One region of the Shewanella sp. AC34-MNA-CIBAN-0136 genome, then DNA from elsewhere that is predicted to be linked to it. Evidence: predicted binding sites of a transcription regulator. Region 1 holds the regulator's gene; the other holds the start of a gene.
The links. Region 1 encodes sigma-54, which starts transcription at its own class of promoters, with help from an activator protein. Its sites were predicted from a motif close to GTTGGCACGNNNNTNGNNT; they were not measured.
Positions count from the first base shown of each region.

Region 1 (3,597 bases):
TTTGTATATTGAGTTTGCCTGCCATAGCGAAACAAGGGGATCTGAAACAAGAATTGAAAATCGCTTCAGTCAGTCAGTCTGCCGACATTAAGAATAATCAAATTGTTTTTAATGGTCCGGTAACGATTGTCCAAGGCACGATTAATATCAATGCAGATCAGTTACGGGCGTTTACCCCTGAAAACACCACCAGTAAGAGATTAATTGCTACTGGCACCCCGGCTACATTTTCACAAGAATTAGATGACGGTAAAATTGGTACCGCAAGTGCTAACGAAATTAGCTATGACCTTGCCACCACTACACTCACATTGACTGGCAACGCCAAATTGGATCAATCAGGTAGCCAGGTTACCGGTAATAAAATCAAGTACAACATCAGTGCTCAAGAGCTGATTGCCGAAAGTACTGGTACAGGGCAAGATCGGGTAATCACCATCATTCAACCAGAGAATTTCCAAGACGAGTCGGCGCCAAAGCAAAAACTCCCTGAAATTCCTGTTAACAAGCAGATCAAACCATGACCCAAATTACCTTAACCGCTGAAAATCTAGCTAAAAGCTATAAAGCTCGTCAAGTTGTTAAAGATGTGAGTTTAACGGTTAAAACCGGCCAAATTGTCGGTCTTTTAGGCCCCAATGGTGCAGGCAAAACCACCACCTTTTATATGGTTGTCGGCTTAGTAAAAAGCGATAAAGGCCGAATATTGATTGACGATGACGACCTTACTGCCGATCCTATGCATTTGCGCGCCCGCAAAGGTATAGGTTACTTACCACAAGAAGCCAGTATTTTCCGCAAGCTCACCGTTTACGACAACATAATGGCCGTACTGCAAACTCGCAAAGAGCTCAGCACAGACCAACGTATTGAACAGCTTGAGCACCTACTCGAAGAGTTCCACATTACTCACATACGCGACAGCCAAGGCATGTCGTTATCGGGTGGTGAACGTCGTCGTGTTGAAATTGCGCGCGCTTTAGCTGCTAATCCAAAATTTATTTTGCTTGATGAGCCCTTTGCTGGTGTTGATCCTATTTCGGTCATCGACATTAAAAAAATCATCCAACAACTTAAAAACCGCGGTTTAGGGGTATTAATTACCGACCATAACGTACGTGAAACGCTAGACGTTTGTGAGCGAGCCTATATCGTTAGCCAGGGTAATTTAATTGCCGAAGGCACACCAGATGAGATATTAAGTAATCAACAAGTTCGAGCTGTGTACTTAGGTGAACAATTCAAGCTATAGTTACTTTACTGGCCTTTTAGTCTAGCTAACTCATTTCATTGAACGATACCTAAACAACGTTAAATGTCATTGATGTTTATGGCAATCTATTACAGTTCGAGATTGTCATTTTTATGGAAAATCATCTAGGGATAAGCGGTAAATGAAAGCGTCACTCCAACTTAAAATGGGTCAACACTTAACCATGACCCCACAATTGCAGCAAGCCATTCGCTTACTGCAATTATCGTCATTGGAGCTACAGCAGGAAATCCAACAAGCATTAGATTCAAATCCATTGCTTGAAATAGAAGATGAGTTTTCTGAAGCAAAAGACTCCTTAAAAGAAAACCGCGACCAAGCGGATACAGACTTTAGTGACAACAGTATTGTTAATGTCGAAAAAGACACTTCCACCGTCGACATAGCAGAATCCATGACCAAAGAAACCATGGATGATTTAGCCATGGATACCACATGGGATGAAGTATACACAGCCTCACCTATGTCAGGTTCAGGCAGTGCAAGCATGCGCGATGACGACATGCCCTTTCAAGGTGAAACTACTGAAGGTTTGTACGAACACTTAGAATGGCAAAAAAATCTCACTCCATTTTCAGACACAGATCTCGCCATTGCCACCGCCATTATTGATGCCATTGATGAACGCGGTTATCTAACCCAAAGTACCGAAGATATTCTCGAAGCCATGGGTGATGAAAATGTGGAACTCGATGAGGTTGAAGCGGTATTAAAACGCGTTCAACACTTTGACCCTGTGGGTGTTGCTGCACGTGATTTAAGTGAATGCCTATTTATTCAATTAGCGCAATACTCTAACGACACACCCCATATCGATAATGCCCGTTTGTTAATTAAAGGCTATTTAGAGTTAATTGCTGGCCGTGATTTCAGATTATTGATGCGAAAAACAAAACTAAAAGAAAATGAGTTACGTGACGCAATCACTCTAATCCAGACACTCAATCCTCGTCCGGGCTTATTAATTACCCCCATGGATGATGAATACGTGATTCCCGATGTCACAGTATTAAAGAAAAATGGCCGTTGGGTAGTAGAGTTAAACCCAGACAACATGCCTAAAATTGGTGTTAATCAGCAATATGCAGCCATGGCTAGAGGCAGTAAAAACCCGTCGGATAGTCAATTTATTCGAGGCCATCTGCAAGAGGCTAAATGGTTTATTAAAAGTATTGAAAGCCGTAATGATACTTTACTTAAAGTGGCAAATTGCATTGTGCAATTTCAGCAAGGCTTTTTTGAATATGGCGAAGAAGCCATGAAGCCTATGGTGCTCAATGATATCGCTGAAGCTGTAGAAATGCATGAATCGACCATTTCACGAGTCACCACACAAAAATATATGCACACCCCTCGAGGTTTATTTGAACTAAAATACTTCTTCTCTAGCCATGTCAGTACTGACGATGGCGGGGAATGCTCATCAACGGCCATTCGTGCTTTTATCAAAAAGCTGGTTGCCGCAGAAAACCAGAAAAAACCACTGAGTGACAGTAAAATGGCTCAGCTTCTGGCAGAACAGGGCATAAACGTTGCTCGTCGTACGATAGCAAAATACCGTGAAGCAATGATGATCCCGCCCTCAAACCAACGTAAGAGTTTATAACCTACTAGGCAATGGAGGATTTTTTATGCAAATAAGTCTGACTGGACGTCATGTCGAAATAACAGAATCTTTACGTGAATACATCCACAGTAAATTTTCAAAGCTTGAACGACACTTCGATCAGATCCATAATGTACACGTTGTGCTCAATGTAGAAAAATTACAACAAAAAGCAGAAGCCAAAATCAACATTAATGGCGCAGAAATTTTTGCAATGTCAGAAAGTACTGATATGTATGCTGCAATAGACGCCCTGATCGATAAACTCGACCGTCAGGTAATTAAACACAAAGAGAAGAATACAAAACACTAACGATGGAACTTTGTACCATTCTGCAGCCGGAATGCACTACCTGTGCCACACCGGGCAGTAAGAAAAAAGTACTGGAACTCATCAGCAATTTAGTCGCTGCCCAGTACCCAACCCTGTCTTCGCAAGAGGTTTTTGAAAGCCTGTTAGCGAGAGAGAAAATGGGTAGCACAGGTATAGGAAATGGCATTGCGATACCTCATGGTAGATTAACGACCATCGATCACCCTATCGCGATATTTATTAAATGTGAAGAAGCCATTGCCTTTGATGCAATCGATAAGCAACCCGTGGATCTTTTATTTGCTTTGTTAGTACCTGCAGACCAGTGCCAACAACATTTAGGCACGTTATCGAGCATGGCCCAAAAGTTAAGCGATAAGCAAATATTGAAACAGCTTCGTAAAA
Region 1 covers NZ_JBEOPJ010000023.1:4,294-7,890, reverse strand. Annotated here, with positions in the region: gene lptA (lipopolysaccharide transport periplasmic protein LptA) at 1-524, shown strand, start outside; gene lptB (LPS export ABC transporter ATP-binding protein) at 521-1,252, shown strand; gene AAEY94_RS18385 (RNA polymerase factor sigma-54) at 1,395-2,879, shown strand; gene hpf (ribosome hibernation promoting factor) at 2,905-3,192, shown strand; gene ptsN (PTS IIA-like nitrogen regulatory protein PtsN) at 3,195-3,597, shown strand, end outside.

Region 2 (3,597 bases), on a different contig from region 1:
GCGGTCACGGCCCCAACAATGTCGCCCTTGGTTACTTGATGACAAGAACACACTATAGAAGTGTCTTTTAAATCGGCTTCGTTTTCTGCACCGGCTAGCAATAACTCAACTGCAGAACCTTCAATCTCGTCTTGAGACAAATAGCTATCAAGCAAGCGGCTGTAATCGCTGTTATCACCAATCAGCACTGCACCTTTTAAAAATTTACCGGTTTCGTCTAACCATAATTTTTTATAAATACCCGCTTGGTTATCAGATAACTCAACAAACTGTGCGTTATCAAAACCACGGCTAGCACCAATAGCGGCCACATCAACACCCAATAATTTAAGTTTGGTACTCATGTCTGCGCCGGTAAATGACTGCGACACGCTATTAGATGTTAATGAAGCAATATGCGAAGCGACCACTCGGGCCATTTGGTAACCAGGTGCCACTAAACCAAATATTTTTTGTTGCCATAACGCACACTCACCGATGGCATAAACATCGGGCGCTGAGGTTAAACAGTAATCGTCAATTTCAATGCCGCCACGTTCACCGATACAGATATTTGAAACTCGAGCTAATGAATCTTGTGGACGAATACCGGCAGAAAACACAATCATGTCAGTTTCAAGATAAGACTCATCATTAAAGGTCATTCGGTGCATTGCCGTTTCACCGTCAATAATCGCAGTGGTGGCTTTTGAAGTATGTACACTCACGCCGAGCTGTTCAATTTTACTGCACAGTAATTCACCCGCTTTATCATTTAGCTGAACGGGCATCAATTGTGGTGCAAACTCAACAACGTGGGTTTTTACCCCGAGCTGCATCATGGCATTGGCGGCTTCTAAACCTAATAGTCCACCACCAACAACCACCCCAACTTGACTGTTTTGAGCTGCGGCCTGAATCGATTCAAGATCTTCAATGGTGCGATACACTAAGCATTGAGCACGATCGTTACCTTGTATCGGTGGCACAAATGGAAATGATCCCGTTGCAAGCACTAAGCGGGTATAAGAATAATGATCACCTTGCGCGCTAGTCACCGTTTTGGCGGCAATATCAATTGCCGTAATAGGTGTGTTTAAGTGAAGCGTAATGCCCCAATCTTGATAATCTTGCGCGCTGGTTAACATCAGTGGATCGGCGCTACCGGTCTCGAAATATTTTGACAGCTGCACTCGGTCATAAGCTGGACGCGGCTCTTCACCAAACACGTGCACATCAAACGTTTTATTGAGACCTAAACTGCACACTTGCTCAATAAAATGATGACCAACCATGCCATTACCAACGACCACTAACTTGGGTTTTGAGACTGCCATATCCAACTCCTTCATGCCTTGGACCGTAAAAAGCAAAATGGCGCCAACTCCGCTTAAGGAGTTGGCGCCATTGCCTGTTGAGATCCAAATTTTTAAAATAAATTGTTGAGGTAAACGACCCAGTTAATTGCTGCCATTCACACTATCGTCAATCTGATACTTTATTCATTATATGTATTGTCTGCAGGCTCTATGCCAACTACAAAAAAGACTTAAACCATTGATTTATTAGCCTTAAAAAATCAACAGCCTTTACTAAACGCTCTACTGTTGTCCATCTTGGTCACAACCGCACCAAAGTGAGGCGCACCATCGTTGTTCACTGCGGTGTTTAGTGATTTTGACTTACCATGATGCTGAGTCACAATAGCAATAATTTGCGCTGACATTTGAGCTAATGACAAACCTTTTTGCATCGCTTGTTGTTGAATAATCTGGTGCGCTTTGGTTTCATCGAACCCTTGCTGCATAACGATAAGCTTGGCCTGACTAAGTAGTTTTATACTGCGGATTTCATCATCCAGTTTTTTAAATTCGGCGAGTGTTTTACTCGCAGCATTAAAACGTGCTTGGGCCAAACTAATGACACTGGTTAAACGATTAACACTTAACATCTCAGGAATAAAAGTGATGCGACCGCAATCAAGTAACTCGGTTAATGCTGTCTGCTGCCATGTTTTGGCATTGACAACTATCACCATTGGCTTACTGGTTAATATACGCTGAATAAGTCCTTGGATTTGAGCGTGTAATGTGTCGGTTAATATCAACAAGGTATCAAATGTTTGTTGATGTAATCGTTGCTCAATTTGGCTCACAGAAGTTAACACCGTGACATGTCCAAACGCTGCCAAACAAGCTTGGTACTTTACAACTTCACAATCGACCACTGGCACAGCTGAAAAACTCAGGTCACAAAAAATTAAACTGCGCATAACCACTCCTCGTTCAGCCATTTGGCTAATGGATTGTTTGTTGAACTGAAGCGGTTTGCCCAACATTGTTGACTCAAGTAAACAGCTTGCTCCGCTGCCATAATCTTCTGTGAATTTGATTTTTGTGAAATTGATTCTGGTGAAATTGATTCCTGTGGAATAATCGCTGTATTTAATTTGTGGTTAAGTAATAACAATACTGCAGCCAACGTTGCCGTCATACTGCTAAGCGCCTGCTCAATCATGGTGCGCGACATTAATGATGTCAGCGCATCAGCAGAAAAAGGCTCTTTTTCGCGCCATAACAGCGCAAGAATGTCGCTAGATAATTCAGCTTGACCCACTTTTGCACCAGAAAAGCCTTCTAATAACGTAGGGATAGATAAGCTCGATACCGCTATATTATCTGTCTGTCCGTTGACGACAGTTATCGTGGTAGCCACTCTTGGATTACACTCGGTTTCACCTTGTAAGCCTTTAAAAATAGCCACACTGCCGGCGTGATATTCGCTTTTCTCAAATAAAATTTCGCATATTCCTTGGTGTACCGCATCTAACCCAGGGTGAAAATAACTGCGAAGGCTTATTGGTGCATTAGTTGGGTTCATGCAACGCGCTGCGGTTTGAATCAAACTGCGTAGACCTAATTCTTGATGTAATTGACGACACTCATCTAACACTGGTGCTAAGTCACCCGCTCGAACATAAACAATATTATCTGACTGCAATGCCACTTTGGCCATTTGTGATGATGTACAACACGCAATATTAAGTGATGCTAAACATGATTCAACATGACGGCGATGAGGTAACGCTTGACTGTCACCGTGTAACATCACCCGAATACCTTGTTTCGCCAATAACTTAGCAACCAGTAAAAGCCAAGGTAACTGTTCGCGCTTGCCCGCATACACAGGCCAATCGATATCAACCTCAAGCGAATGCCAACCTTTATCGACAGTGCGACGTAAGCCCGCCACCATCCCTGCTATTTCTTCAGTCGTTTCACCGCGCACGCGCATGAGCATCATGGCACTGGCCATTTGCACACGCGATACTTTTCCTTTGGCAAAACCTTCAAGCAGCAAGCAAGCCTCATCAAACGTTAATGCACGTGAGCCTTTTTCGCCCTTACCTAATGCTTTTATCAGCAAACGAAAGTCAAACTCATCCACGGATGTCAGCGTTAACTCACCAATTTTAGGCATATAAAGCCTCACGCCCATATTCAAATGAGGTTTGTGTTGCAGCTACATCAATATCGGCAAGCAAAGCATTCAGCTGTTGACCAACAGACACCACTTCACCAATGATGATTAACGTCGGCCCAGAGTCTTTAATGGTTA
Region 2 covers NZ_JBEOPJ010000005.1:247,192-250,788, forward strand. Annotated here, with positions in the region: gene nirB (nitrite reductase large subunit NirB) at 1-1,316, opposite strand, end outside; gene AAEY94_RS07185 (ANTAR domain-containing response regulator) at 1,559-2,251, opposite strand; gene AAEY94_RS07190 (glycosyl transferase) at 2,239-3,459, opposite strand; gene cobA (uroporphyrinogen-III C-methyltransferase) at 3,452-3,597, opposite strand, start outside.
Region 2: a site for sigma-54 is predicted at 1,498-1,516, ahead of nirB (nitrite reductase large subunit NirB). Genes of this name have one in related genera too.